Regions from separate parts of the Arthrobacter sp. U41 genome, predicted to be linked through region 1. Evidence: riboswitches for the same ligand, from Rfam matches in the RefSeq annotation. Region 1 holds a riboswitch; the other holds the start of a gene.
The links. A riboswitch is a leader RNA that binds a small molecule or an ion and turns the genes downstream of it on or off. The one in region 1 is predicted to bind cyclic di-AMP.
Positions count from the first base shown of each region.

Region 1 (7,224 bases):
GCCCTGCTGCCGAACAAGGACCAGACGCTGCTGCTCGCCGCACTGTCAGCCCTGACGGACCAGCCGTGGACCGCCTCCCTGGTTGGCTCGGACACCGCTGATCCTGGCTATGCCGCGCTCCTCCGGGACACGGTGCAGCGGCTGGCGCTGCAGGACCGCATCCGGATCCCTGGGGAGCTCCGGGGCGGGGCGCTTGAGGCGGAATGGGCCGCGGCGGACCTGAGCCTGCTCATCTCACAGGCCGAGACCTACGGCCTGGTGGTCACGGAGTCGATTGCGCGGGGTGTGCCGGTGATTGTCCGGGCCGGCACCGGCGCCGTCGAGGCGCTCGCAGCGGGCACCCCCGGGTCCCGGACGGCGCCACTGACGGCGCCACTGACGGCGCCATCGGAGGAGCCCCGGACGGAGCCGCCGGAGGCGGCGGGCGGTGCGGCCGCCCTGCCGGGAACCGCCGTCGCCCTTGGTGCGGACCCGGCTCCCCTCGCCGAAGTGCTGCGGCGCTGGCTGGGAGATCCGGGAGTCCGCGCCCGCTGGCGGGCTGCGGCGGTTGACGCCCGGGACCGTCTGCCCGGCTGGGATGCCACGGCCCGGACCGTGCTGGAGGCCCTGAACCCGGGTCATCCGGCCGGTCAGCCGCCGGCTGTCCCGCCGGAAACGCCCTTCGCGGAAGATTCCCCTGCCGCGCAAGCTGGTGGACAATGACCCCATGACGCCCCAGCCCCTGACCACGCAGCCCCTGACGGCGAACGCGCCGCCTGCCCGGACCCTCACCCCGGAACGGCTCCGCGCCTGGGCCTGGCACAAACAGGGCCTGGACGGCTCGCTGGCCGGCTGCACCTCGGAACAGGTGTTCGCCCGGGGAGGCTGGGCCCGGTCCGTCGGCGGCGCCAACCCCTACCTCACGCTCTTCGCCCGCGCCGGCATCCGCCGGGAACAAGTGGACGCCGACGTCCTGGCGCACCGGATCCTGGAACTTCCGACGGCGCGCGGCTGCACCTACGTCCTGGGCCGTGACGACTACGCCTGGTCGCTGCAGCTCGGGCGGGACGCCGCGGAGAACGCCGTCAAGGTGGTCGGCAGGCTCGGCGTGGACCGCGGCGAAATCGCCCTGCTGGAGGAGCAGGTGCTGCATACGCTCGCCGAAGCCGCCGTCCCGCTGGACCCGCGGCAGCTCAAGGAGGAACTCGGTGAGTCCGTGCGGAACCTCGGCGAGGAAGGCAGGAAGAAAGGCGCCACCACCACGCTGCCCACGGCCCTGGGCATCCTGCAGTCCCAGGGGCGGATCCGCCGGGTCCCGGCCAACGGCCGCCTCGACCAGCAGCGCTACGCCTACGAACTGTGGGACCTGCCGCCGAGCCCGCTGGACGAGGATGAGGCCCGCACCGAACTGATCCGCCGCTACCTTGGCTGGACCGGAGGGGCCACCTTCAAACAGTCGCAGTGGTTCACGGCCTTCACCGTCGCCCAGAGCAAGGCGTCGCTGGCCGAGGCGGGCGCGGTGGAGGTTCCCACCGCCGCCGGGGAGACGCTGTGGATGCTGCCCGACGACGTCGAACGGCTCGCCGCGTTCCACGAACCTGCCGGCGAGCAGATCCAACTGCTCGCCGGAACGGACTCCCTCGCACTGCTGCGGCGCAATGCCGCCGACCTGCTGGACGAGGAGGACCGGCATACGCACGCCCTGGGCTCGCTGGCGCTGCAGGCGGACCTCCCGGACCATCCCATCGTCGACCGGGGCCGGATCATCGGGCTGTGGCAGTACGATCCCGGCAGGGAACGGATCGTGCCCTGGCTGTTCCATGGCCGCACGCCTGCGGTGACCCGGCGGATCACCGAGGTCGAGGACTGGATCCGCGAGGACCTGGGCGATTTCCGGGCCTTCAGCCTCGACTCACCGGCCACCCGGCAAAAGCGGATCGACAACCTCGAGGCAGCCGCAGCGGGCTCCGCCTCCGGCAGCTAGCGCGGCAGGGACGCCGCAAGGGGGCCGGCGATGACCTTGGGCTCAGGCGCCGCGGTGCCCGGCAAAGAAGTCCCGCAACAGCGCCGCGCACTCCTGCTCCCTGACCCCGCCGTACACTTCCACCCAGTGGTTGAGCCGGCGCTCGCGGAGGATGTCGAACACGGAGCCGGCGGCCCCGGCTTTCTCATCCCACGCGCCGAAGACCACCCGTGGAATCCGGGCCAGCACGACGGCCCCGGCGCACATGGCGCAGGGCTCCAGCGTCACCACCAGGGTGCAGTCGGCCAGACGCCAGCCGTCGCCGGCCTGCCCGCCACGGGCGCTGAGTTCCTGCAGACGCGCGGCGGCCTCGCGGATGGCCACCATCTCCGCGTGCGCCGTCGGGTCCCCGAGGGCTTCCCGTTCGTTGCGCCCGCTGCCGAGCACGGTGCCGTTGGGGCCGATGACGACGGCGCCGATCGGCACGTCCGCCGTGGCCAGCGCGGCACGCGCCTCGGTGAGGGCAAGGCCCATCCATTCGGCATGGCGCGGCTCAGGGGAAGTCATGGCTCAATGATAGTTTCGGTACTAAGCAAGCTGTGCAGCAAAGAGGAGTCAGGAGACAGCAGTGAGTGCCTTCACTGATCGCTGGGGCAAGTGGGTTGTCCCTTACGCGGCCCTCTGGATCACCATGCTCGTGGGCGGCGTGATCGTGATCGTTCTGGCGCTCCTGGGCGCTGAAGTGTACGACAGCGTCGTGGACGAGGCTGGATTGGCGAACCTGGACAAACCGGCACTCGCCCTGGCGGAGGACCTGCGCAACCCTGAGCTGAACGTGGCCGTCACCGGCTTCACGAACGTCGGCGGGAGTATCGGCATGCCGATTCTGGCAAGCATCCTCACCGCGTGGCTCACCTGGGTGAACCGCACCTGGCGGCCGATCATCCTGGTCTGCGGGGCCGCCGCCGTGTCCATCACGGCCACGACGTTCGGCAAGAACCTCGTGGGCCGCGCGCGTCCCGATTTCATCAACGCCGTCCCGCCGTACGAGACCTCTCCGTCGTTCCCCAGCGGACACGCCCTTAACTCCACGGTGGTCATCGGCGTGCTGGTGTACCTGACCTGCCTGCAGTTGAAAAAGACCTGGGCACGCGTCGCCGTGATCACGGCGGGACTGATCTTCGTCCTGGCGATGGGCCTGAGCAGGGTCTTCCTGGGGCACCACTGGATGACCGACGTCATCGCCGCGTGGCTGCTGGGCCTGGCCTGGCTGGGCATCGTGATCCTCGCCCACCGGCTCTTCCATGTGATCCGCCACCGGGAACACGCGGGCCCCGCGCCCACCTTCGATAACCCGGCGCACCTCCACGATGGCCGCGCCGATCCTCCGGCGGGCAGCGCCGCCGGCAGCGAGGGGGCGGACGCCGCGGGGAGCGGTGCCACCACCAAGGACGACGTCGGCGCCCGCGGTCCCACGGGCGGGCCGCCGGCCGCCGGGTGATAGTTTTGACCCATGCGCACTCTCGTTGTGGACCACCCGCTGGTCGCCCATAAGCTCACCGTTCTGCGGGACAAGAACACCCCGTCCCCGGTCTTCCGCCAGCTCACCGAGGAACTCGTCACGCTCCTGGCGTACGAGGCAACCCGCGAAGTCCGCACCGAACCGGTGACCATCGAGACCCCGGTCAGCACCACCATCGGCACCGCGTTCACCAAGCCCACCCCGCTGGTGGTGCCGATCCTGCGCGCCGGACTGGGCATGCTTGAGGGTATGACCAAGCTGGTCCCCACGGCCGAGGTCGGTTTCCTGGGGATGGCCCGCGACGAAGAGACGCTGGACATCATCACGTACGCCGAGCGCCTCCCCGAGGACCTTACGGACCGCCAGATCTTCGTCCTGGACCCCATGCTCGCCACCGGCGGCACCCTGCGCGAGGCCATCAAGTTCCTCTTCAAGCGCGGCGCTTCCGACGTCACCTGCATCTGCCTGCTGGCCGCCCCGGAAGGCCTCGCGAAGCTGGAGGAAGAGCTCGCCGACGCCAACGTGACCATTGTGCTCGCCTCGATCGACGAGAAGCTCAACGAAAAGTCCTACATCGTGCCGGGCCTGGGCGACGCCGGAGACCGGCTCTACGGCGTGGCCGGCTAACCCGGCCGCCTGGTGCGGAACCTGCCCTCGGGGCCGGTTCCACACGCTTGAGATTTTCCTTCCGGAAGAGACCCCCCGGAACTAGCCTGAGCCCCATGGACTGGAAACTTGAACTTGTCTTTGTCCCGGTGTCCGATGTGGACCGCGCGAAGGATTTCTACGTCAACAAGGTGGGCTTCAACGCCGACTTCGACGAGCGGCCCACAAGCAGCTCAAGGACAGCGGCGTGGAGGTCAGCGGCGTGGATGTCCAGGGCTGGGGGCATTTCGTCTATTTCGCCGATCCCGACGGCAACAAGTGGGCGGTGCAGTACTTCCCCCACCGACCCGGCTAGACGCGCCGGGGGGAGGGGCCGCAGGCCGTGCCGGCGGTTAGTACCAGTTGTTGGCGTAGTGGAAGTTCAGGGCGCCGCACGGTGAGCCGTAGCGCTCCTTGACGTAGTTCAGGCCCCAGTTGATCTGGGTCCGGTAGTTGGTCCGGTAGTCCGCGCCCGCGCTGGCCATCTTCTCGGCCGGCAGGGACTGGACCACACCGTAGGCGCCGCTGCTCGGGTTGGTGGCAGTCGTCTCCCAGTCCGACTCCTTGGTCCACAGCGTCATCAGGCACTGCATCTGGCCGGGGGCCCAGCCATAGGCGCCAAGCTGGCTGGCCGCGTAAGCCTGCGCGCCGGCCGGGTCATCGATGGCAACGGGAGCCGGCGCGGGCTCGGGAGCGGGAGCGGCAGCCGGTGCAGGAGCAGGAGCAGGGGCGGGTGCTTCGGCAGGCTTCTCCTCGGCCGCGGGGGCCGCGGGGGTGCCGGCGGGGATCACGGCCTGGTTAGCGACCCGGACGCGTTCGAAATCGAGGTGCGTCAACGGGTCCGCCGTCGTGGCTGCCTGCGTGGAAGCTTCCGCGCTGGCCTTGTGGGCGGCTGTCTCGGACGCCTGGCCCGCTGCGCCGGCCCCCACGAGGACCGTGCAGGCGGCAAGAACAACCGGGGCCCGGCGGCCGGTGGAGCCTACGCTGCCGGCAATCCGGGACAGCGCCGAAGCGGGCTGGGCCGGTTGAGCGCGGTGGCGCGATGGCTTGGTGCGGGTCGGATGTGCGGCGCCGTCGGGGCGCGTTTGTGGCTTGGAATCAGTCATGATCGCCTCTCAACGCCTGCGGAGTTAGCTGTCGGGTTCGGATGAGGTCACCCGGCCGCACGGAAATTCACGTGTCGGCTTCACCCCAAGGGCGCAAGATGCAAATGCCCGGGAACTCTGGGTCCCCCGCCTCTGCCTGGTGCAGCGGAATCCGGGAGGCGGCAGAGCTTGGCGTACATCCGGATATGCGGCCCCAGTGATGGACGCACCCTAAAAACCGTACAGGACTTGGACGCCTAAGTCACATTTCGATAACAGAGATCACGACGGCGGGGCGGCGCCTTGCGCACCGACCCGCAGCCGTGCCGCATCCGCGGCGGGCGGGGCCGCCGGCAGCCGCACCGTGAACTCCGTCCGGCCCGGGACCGACGTCACGCTGACAGTCCCGCCATGGGCCGCGACAATTGACTGCACGATGGACAATCCCAGCCCGCTGGTTCCCTCGGAGGATGCACCCGTGGCGGCGGCAGCGGCCTCGGAGGCGGCCAGGGGAGGCCGCGGCGGGTGCAGCGGAAGGCGGGGAAGCGGCCGCCGTCCGTGTGCCGCCGTCGTGGCTGCCACCGGATTCTTCCGGGACGCGTCCGCACGCGTGAACCGCGCAAAGACGCGGTCCACGAACTCGGGGGCGATGCCCGGGCCGTTGTCCGTCACGGTCACCACGGCGCTGCCGTCCGCGGTGCGCTTCACTCCGGTCACGACCGTGGTGCCGGGTCCGGTGTGCTTTCGCGCGTTGGAAAGCAGGTTGGCCAGCACCTGGTGGAGCTGGGTCGCGTCGCCGCGAACCACCACCGGCTCCTCCGGGAGCTCCAGGTGCCAGATCCGGTCCGGGGCAATCACCTTCTCGTCGCTCACCGTCTCGACGGCCAGTTGGGTCAGGTCCACGTCGCTGAGCTTCAGCGGCTGGCCCTCGTCCAGCCGGGCGAGCAGGAGCAGGTCCTCCACCAGGGTGGTCATCCGTTCGGACTGGCTCTGCACGCGGGCGAGGGACTTCTGGCCGTCGGGGGTGAAATGTTCGGTCATCCGCATCAGCTCCGTGTAGCCGCGGATGGCGGTCAGGGGAGTGCGCAACTCATGCGAGGCGTCCGCCACGAACTGGCGGACCTTCATCTCGCTCGTCTGCCGGGCCTCCAGCGCGTTGGAGACGTTGTCCAGCATCAGGTTCAGGGCATGGCCGACGCTGCCCACTTCGGTTCCCGGATGTGCTGCCGCCGCCGGCACCCGCACGGCGAGTCCGACTTCTCCGGCATCGAGCGGGAGCCGGGAGACCTTCGTCGCCACCTCGGAGAGCTGATCGAGCGGCTTCATGGTCCGGCGGATCAGCGCCGTGCCGGCCAGGCCGATTACCACGAGTCCGCCGGCGGACACGATCACCATGGTCCAGACCAGGGAGGCCAGCGTGTTCTGTTTTTCCGCGAGCGGCAGCCCGGTCACGATCACGTCGCCGTCCGGGGTCTCCGCGGCAACCAGCCGGTACGCTCCGGCGGACAGGGTCCGGTCAACCGGCTCGCTCCACGGGGTGAGCTCAAGGAGAACCTCGTCATCCTCGTCGGTGAGGGATTCCCGGGAGGCGTCCTCGGCGAGGAAGCCGGCGCTGCGGACCGAGTCGTCGTGGATCCTCGCGTTCAGCGTGCCGATGCCCTGGCCCCGTGCCTCAAGGGGATCGGAGCGGCCGGAGCGGCCAAACTCGCGGGCGCGGGCCTCGGCCTGCTCAAGCTGCGTGTCGAGCTGCCTGGTCAGGAAGAAGTCCATCGAGGCGTAGCTGACGACGCCGACGGCCCCGCAGATCGCCACGAGCAGGGCCATGGTGACGAGGACAAGCCGGGTGCGCAGGTGCCACGTGGAGGGGTCGCGCCAGTTGGGCCCGGAGGGGCGGATCTCGCCGGAGCGTTCGGGCACGGATCAGTCCACCGGTTTCAGGACGTAGCCGGCCCCGCGCACCGTGTGGATCATGGGCGGGTGGTTGGCATCGACTTTTTTGCGGAGGTAGGAGATGTAGAGCTCCACGATGT
Region 1 is NZ_CP015732.1:1,903,744-1,910,967, forward strand. It holds gene ASPU41_RS08855 (glycosyltransferase) at 1-702, shown strand, start outside; gene ASPU41_RS08860 (DNA glycosylase AlkZ-like family protein) at 707-1,963, shown strand; gene ASPU41_RS08865 (nucleoside deaminase) at 2,006-2,509, opposite strand; gene ASPU41_RS08870 (phosphatase PAP2 family protein) at 2,571-3,443, shown strand; gene upp (uracil phosphoribosyltransferase) at 3,456-4,091, shown strand; partial or broken gene ASPU41_RS08880 (hypothetical protein) at 4,187-4,425, shown strand; gene ASPU41_RS08885 (hypothetical protein) at 4,463-5,215, opposite strand; cyclic di-AMP (ydaO/yuaA leader) riboswitch at 5,214-5,372, opposite strand; gene ASPU41_RS08890 (sensor histidine kinase) at 5,477-7,111, opposite strand; gene ASPU41_RS08895 (response regulator transcription factor) at 7,115-7,224, opposite strand, start outside.

Region 2 (7,224 bases), 1.7 Mb from region 1:
AAGGCCGTCAGTGCGCTCATCATCGTCGAATTCATTTACGTGTTCATCGAACTCGTCGCCGACGCCGTGCCCGGGATCATGATGCGGATCAGTCCGCAGATCCTGGACGGGGCAACCCAGGCCCTGGCCGGGCACCCTGGCTGGCTGCCCGAGGCGTTGCGGGACCAGCAGCTCGCCGGGGACCTGCTGTGGTTCCTGGCCGAAATCGTCGACGTTCCCCTGATCATCCTGATGTTCGTCCGGTTCGCCCGCAGCGACCGGAGCGAAGCTATCTCCTTCGACAGCCTCACCGACGATCAGCTGGAAGCACTGAACCGTGAACACCTGAACGGCGCACACACACGCCCCGGCAACAGCGATGCGTAAAACCATCCCCCGCCCCGTTTGTCCGGGAGCCGCGGAAAGCCCTCTCAGATGAATGCGGCAGGATTGACCGTCCGGCCGTTGACCATAACCTCGAAATGGAGATGGCAGCCGGTGGAGTTTCCCGTCGTCCCCACACCGGCGATCAACGCGCCCCCAGCGACGACCTGCCCGACCGAGACACCGATGCTCGCCAGGTGGTTATACGTGGATTTCAAGCCGTTGCCGTGGTCCAACACGATCCTGTTTCCGCCGCCGTACTGGCTCCAACCCGCCTCGAGCACCGTCCCGGCTCCGGCGGCGAAGACGGCGGTGGAGCAGGCCCCGGTCAAGTCGATCCCGGTATGCCACTCCCCGGATGCCCCGGTCAGCGGGTTCACCCTGAGACCGAAGGGGGAACTGACATTCACGGAGGACAACGGCGCCCGCAACCCCACGCCAGGAACGGACGCCGCAGCCTGGCCAGCGCCCGGCCCGGTCGTTGCCGGAGTCCGGGCCGACTGGACGTTCGGTGCCGGTGATGCCCTCGGTGCAGGTGAGGAGCGGACGGCGGGCCGGTCAAAGGCCAGGCCGGCGCCTGCGTCGGCCGTGACCGCCGGCTGTTCAACTGCCGTTGCCGAGGCGGCGGGGCGTTCCCGGTCGGCGTCCAAGCGGTCCGGATCTGCCTGCGCCGCGGAGAGCACCGTCATGGCAATCAACCCCGTGACCGTCGCGGCCGCGCCCAGCCGCTGCCCGCGGCTTCCCCGGACGGCGGGCGTAAGGACGGCGGCCCGGCGCCGCCCCTGGGCAGGCGAAGACGTGGGAACGGCACGGCGGCGGCCGTGTATACGGTGGGAAGGCAAAACGCGTGTCCTCTCAGCGCCGGCGAAGTTAGCTGTCGGATTCGGACGAGTGGAATCTCCGGCCCGCCCCGCAAGCCGTCCCACAGGCGTGGACTCACAGGGCCGGCTTCACCCCAAGGCGCGCTATGGCGCCGTTTGAGGGTCCTCCGCCCCCGCCAAAAGACTGAAAGTTCATGGACCGCCGGCGGGGTTTGGCGAAGCGGCCTCACGCATACCCGTGCGGGGTATGTATTGCGTCAACTCTATCCAGCCTGGCCTCGAAGTTACAATTCCGTTATCAAAGGATAGCCATGCATAAACCTAGCCTCCCGACACCGTCGGACGCCGCTCCCCTGGCTCCGGAGACAATGCCGGGTTTCTCCCGGCGCCGTCTGCTGTCCTCAGCTCTTCTGGGCGTCCTGGCCGCCCCGGTTCTTGCAGGATGCGCCTCCGGCGATCCCCTCGCCCAGCAGGCCAAAGCCGGCGACAACAAGAACTACATCGCCGGGGACGGCTCCGTCACCGAATATGCCGCCGCCGAGCGGAAGCCGCCGGTGGCAGTAACGGGGGAACAGTACGACGGGACGGTCGTTAACTCCGGCGACTGGGCCGGAAAGGTGATCGTCCTGAACTTCTGGTACGCCGCAGGCGCCCCGTGCCGGCTCGAAGCGCCCCGGCTGGAAGCACTCTGGAACGAGTTCAAACCACAGAACGTCCTGTTCTACGGCTTGAACGTCCGCGACGAGGAAGCCGCTGTCGCCTTCGAACGGACCTTCGGAATCACCTACCCCAGCATGCAGGACAAAAACGGCGGCATCCTGCTGGCCATGACCCAGTACGTACCACCGCAGGCGGTCCCGTCCACCCTCGTACTCGACAAACAGGGACGGGTCGCCGCCAGGATCCTGGGCCTGGCCGATCAAAGCATCCTCAAATCCCTCATCACCGGCGCCGTAGCCGGAGGCTAGCCAGGAATCGGTTGCCCCGGATGCCCGGGGCCCAGAAGCGCATCGGCATCGGAAGGCCCTGGTGAAACTGCCCGCGCTGGCGGGCCGTTGGTGTGCAAGGGCGGCAGGGTTACTGTGGAGGCGGGCAGCCGGCGCCAGCCCGCTGCCCGCCTCACCACCAGCGACAGGAGCAACACCATGAGCCATCACATCGTTGCGATGCTTGACGCCTACCCAGGGGAGCTTGGTGGAATCGACAAGGACAAGCTCGCCGAATGCATCGCCGCATGCTTTCAATGTGCCCAGGCCTGTACGGCCTGCGCCGACGCCTGCCTGGGCGAGAGCATGGTCGCCGATCTGACCACGTGCATCCGCACGGATCTGGACTGCGCTGACATCTGTGCCGCGACCGGCAGCATTCTGTCCCGCCGGACCGGAACCAACGCCGACATCATCCGCACCGTTCTTGAGGCCTGCCGGGCTGCATGCGCCGCCTGCGCCGAGGAATGCGAGAAGCACGCCGGTATGCACGAACACTGCAGGATCTGCGCAGAGGCCTGCCGCAGGTGCCAAGCCTCCTGCACAGACCTTCTGGCAGTCCTGGCCTGATCACCAGCGATCCGCGCCGGAGTCCAAAAGCATGGCAGGCAACGGACACCGCGGGCCTGAACAATGCGCCCACGACAGATCCGGGCGGAAGTTCATCTTCAGTCCGGATAAGGTTACGTGATGCCCGGCAACGGTCCCGGCATGGCTCCTGAGGTCATTAAGGCTGGCCAGGGACCGGGTAAGGCAACGGGTACGCTCTGTGCGTCCGGCGCAGCCCCTTCAGGCACGGTGCCGCAGCCGCGTCTACTCGGGGCCTGGGCCTGGGCGCTCAGCGTTCACAGCGGGTGAAGCCGGCGCTACCTCTGCGGTGCCGCCTGCTTCTGCGGCGTCACTGAGCTGCCCGCGGTAGCGGACACGCCGGATTCGCCGCGTCATGGACACCATCAGCAGAATGACGGCGATAACCATGAAGGCCGTCATCACGAAGCCAAGAAGTCCGGGCGTAATCTGGTCAGCGGTCAGGCCAGTACGCAGCCCCCCATCGCCCGGGGCCGGAGACGGCGACGGCGAAACAGTCAGGACCGTGAGCCCGCGGACCAGAAACGCTGCCATCAAATTCGCCACCACGCCAGATTGTCGCCCGTTGCCGGGTCATGACAATGAGCAGGAGCCGGTTGGCGGCGTATGCGGGTACTTCCAGAGCCGGTGCTCATGACGGAGTGTTTCCTTGTCGGTTGTCGAGACGTGAATCAGGATCCCTGACCCGGCCCGATTTCGTCCTCCGGAGAGCCGGCGGGTTTGGACTCTGGGACTACTCAAACAATACCGGTCGGTCTGCGCTTGGCCGCTGCCGAAGCCGACGGCGCTACTTCGTTACTTCGTAACTTCATCGTAGATACGCGCCCGCGGTTTCAAAGCAGATATGTTTGCGTGTCGGGATACCGTCCGTCCCCGGCGGCGACCGCCGACCCGGAAACGATGGAATGATTCCCCCAGCATCCCTCCGGCGTGTCACCCGGCACCATCTGCCGGCCTTACGCAGACGTCCCGTAGTCTCGATCGGGTCCCCTGCTGTGAAGGTCATCAAGCATGCGTTCCATCTCCGGAGTTGTACCGGCTCCGTCCTCCGTCCCACCGCACGGCCGCCGACGGGTCCGGTTCGCCGCCCGGATCCTGGTGGCCGGTCTGCTGCTCACTGCCCTGGGCGGCACCGCGGCACAGGCGGAAAACCTGCAGGACACACAGTCGCAGCTGGAGGATCAAGCGGCACAGGTTCAAGAATCTTTGGAGTTCGTGGACTCGTCGCTCGTTACCACCGCTTCGCAGCTTGCCACCTACCAGGCCCGGATGCCGGCGGCAGAGCAGACGGTCGCCGAAGCGCAGTCCCGGGTGGCAGCCGCGGCCCGTGAAGTCGATGCATACACTCTGCGCATATCTGCCGCCGAACGGACACTGGCCGACATAGACCGCGAACTGGCTCAAAACCGGAAGGCGATGGCGGAGAGCCAGAAGATGGTGGGACAGATAGCCGCCGATGCCTACAAGCGCGGAGGCGTACCCCAGGACCTCAGCCTCTTCTTCGGCACCGGCGACCTCGCAGCAGCCGCGGACACTATCACTCACACCGAACAGGCCCTGAAGGCCCAGAATGCTGCCGCCGCCGGAACCCGGGACAAGAGAGCGGTCGACGAGAACTCTCAGAACAGGCTCGCCGCCGTGCGCCAGGAAATTACGAACCTGAAACAGCAGGCCGAGACGGCCTTGAAAGCTGAGCAGGCCGCCCGGGCCGAAGCCACCGCGGCCAAAAAAGACCTCGATCAGCTGATTATATCGACCGCGGCTACGGCACAAGATCTGGCCGCCAAGAAACCCCGGATCATGGCGGAACTGGCGTCCGTCAAAGCCCAGCAGCAGGCCATCGCGGCTCAAATTGCCGAAAATCAGCGCCGTGAACGCGAAGCCTGGCTGGCCGAGCAGGCCGCGAAGACGCAGGCCGCCGCCCGGGCCCCGGAGGGGCAGAACCCCGCCCCGCCGCAGACTCCGGCGCCAGGCGACGCTTCCTCGTTCGGGGTCAGCCGCCCATTTGGTGCGGGAGTTCCGGTTACGTCCGGCTTTGGCTGGCGCGCTACTCCCCCCGGGACGATCGATTTCCTGGGGACCGGCAGCTACCTCCACTCCGGTATAGATTTCGGGGTTGGCTGCGGCACTCCGGTCTATGCTTCGGCCGCGGGAACGGTCACAACTGCCGGCTGGACCAGCGGCGGTGGCGGATTCACCGTCATGGTTTCCCACGGCGTGGTCCGAGGTGACGCACTCACCACGATCCTCTACCACAACAGCAGCGTTACCGTATCGACCGGGCAAAGGGTGGACAAGGGCCAACTGATTGCGTACTCGGGCAGCAGCGGAAATTCCACGGGATGCCATGCTCACTTCGAAACGTGGCTCAATGGATCGCCTGTGGACCCCATGGGCCTTCTCTGACCCATCCCGGGCGGCACGCAGACGCCAGTGGTCACTCCGCCGATAAATACCGTCTCATGACGGGTTGGAGATGCCGTGCGAGTTCCCCACGCACGCGTCCTGAACTCCGAGCACGGCCCTTCTAGAACTGCCGGAGATTTTAGGTTGGAGGGGTGATACTGCCGGTATGTACAGGACGTGGTTCCTTGGCCTGAGAGCATCAAGAACTTCCGCTCCTTTCGCCGCGGGATTGAGCATGTGAGCGCGGAGATCGAAGCCGACAATTTCGGTACTGCTTTCCGGGGTTCTTCGCTCTTCGCCTCACAAATTCTCTAGTTGAATCAGGAGTTGCAGGCCATGGAATGGATCTTCACCCTTCTGGGAATCGGCATCATCGGGCTGGGTGCAAACGACGTGTTCCACACTCTCCTGCATCCCAGCGGACAGGGCCGGGTCAGCCGCCTCTGCATTGATACGGTCTGGCGCGTCGCTCACGCTCTGGGCAGCAGGTTCCTCTCGGTCGCAGGGCCCGCGGCGGTCGTCGCGGTGATTGTGCTGTGGGCGGCCTTGCAGGCGGTGGGCTGGGGGTTGATCTACTTCCCGCATGTTCCACAGGGCTTCGTATACGCCGCCGGGGTGGACGAGTCCCGCTACGGCGATTTCGCGGAAGCCCTGTATTTCTCGGTGGCTGCGCTCAGCACCGTCGGCTTTGGCGACGTGGTCGCTATCGATCCGTGGATCCGGATGGCATCTCCGCTTGAATCAGTCATTGGCTTCGGCCTATTGACCGCGGCCGTGACGTGGTTCATGCAAATTTTCCCGGCCCTCGGACGTCGTCGGGGATTGGCTATTCGTCTGTCGCTTCTGGACCGGGCAGGTTACGCCAAAAGCGTCGGCGACGCTGGCCCTGGCGCCACGACCTGGACGCTGGAGTCGTTGGCCGTCGACATTGTCCAGATCCGGGTTGACCTGTTGCAGACACCCGAGTCGTATTACTTCCGCGAAACCACACCCGCGACATCGCTCGGGGTCTGCATCGCCCAGGCCGTGGCCTTGAGCGAGGAGGCCGGACGGTCCGTGGACCCCGGCGTCCGGTTGAGCGGCAGGGTGCTCCGCGAAGCCATCGAAGACCTAGCCAATCTTCTGCGCGCCGGCTTCCGACTCTCCGGGTCCACGCCGGAGGAGGTCTTCCGCGCCTATGCGGCGGATCACAACTATGACTACACCTGACCTGATGCCCGCAGCCGTAAGCCCCACGGCACTGCACCGGCGGGATATGGTAAGTCTACTGATGACCCTCACGAAACCCATGAACCCATCCAGGCTGACGGGGTCGCCGGAGTCGACTTCACCCCCGTCCAGCCCGGTGCCACAACCGAATACCCCGCCTACGAACCCGGCCACGCAGGAACTTTCGCCTATCACACACACCAAACCGCTGAGCAGGAACCACGCTGGGCTGGTCGGGCTGATCGCCATCCTGCCCAAGTAGGTCCCTGCGAATAACAACCCGCAGGCGGACCTCGCCTTGACCCTGCAACAGTCCAACCCCGCCAACGACGACGGCAAAACCGTCAGCGAAGGCGCCGTAGCAGTACCCAAACCCGACGAGCGGGGCATGTTTCCGTTCGGTACCATTAACGGCACAACAGGAGACGCCTCCGGCGGTCCGATCAACATCAATCAGGGAGACCTGGTCCGGACCCGCCTCTACAATGCCTCCGGAATGTCCCACTCGATACACCTCCACGGGATGGACATGACACTCGTGGACATCAACGGCCACCCGACGGAACTGTGCACGGCCGGTGGATATGAAAGTCCCTGCAGCCCTTACCCCTGGTCGTGCAGCACCTCACGGGAACCCAGCATCAAGACGGACAGGCAGAACACGAGTGTCTTCGTACGCGAGCAGTTCCCACGCACTGCAGGGTTCCATCAACTGCGCCGGCCAGGACCGTGACCGGCTTCGATCGAGCAGGACTGGACGGAGCGTTTCAGAGTGTGGAGCGGGTCATTCAAGTGCGGAGGGTTGCCCCCGGTCGGCCTCGGCATCCTGATCCCTGTGACGGACGGCCCAC
Region 2 is NZ_CP015732.1:3,631,133-3,638,356, forward strand. It holds gene ASPU41_RS23770 (cytochrome c oxidase assembly protein) at 1-366, shown strand, start outside; gene ASPU41_RS16540 (M23 family metallopeptidase) at 411-1,205, opposite strand; cyclic di-AMP (ydaO/yuaA leader) riboswitch at 1,214-1,402, opposite strand; gene ASPU41_RS16545 (TlpA family protein disulfide reductase) at 1,496-2,152, shown strand; gene ASPU41_RS16550 (four-helix bundle copper-binding protein) at 2,330-2,740, shown strand; gene ASPU41_RS16560 (M23 family metallopeptidase) at 3,770-5,164, shown strand; gene ASPU41_RS16565 (potassium channel family protein) at 5,501-6,373, shown strand; gene ASPU41_RS24105 (multicopper oxidase domain-containing protein) at 6,461-6,649, shown strand; gene ASPU41_RS16570 (multicopper oxidase domain-containing protein) at 6,672-7,106, shown strand; gene ASPU41_RS16575 (APC family permease) at 7,158-7,224, opposite strand, start outside.
Region 2: another riboswitch for cyclic di-AMP. It lies ahead of ASPU41_RS16540 (M23 family metallopeptidase); the one in region 1 lies ahead of ASPU41_RS08885 (hypothetical protein).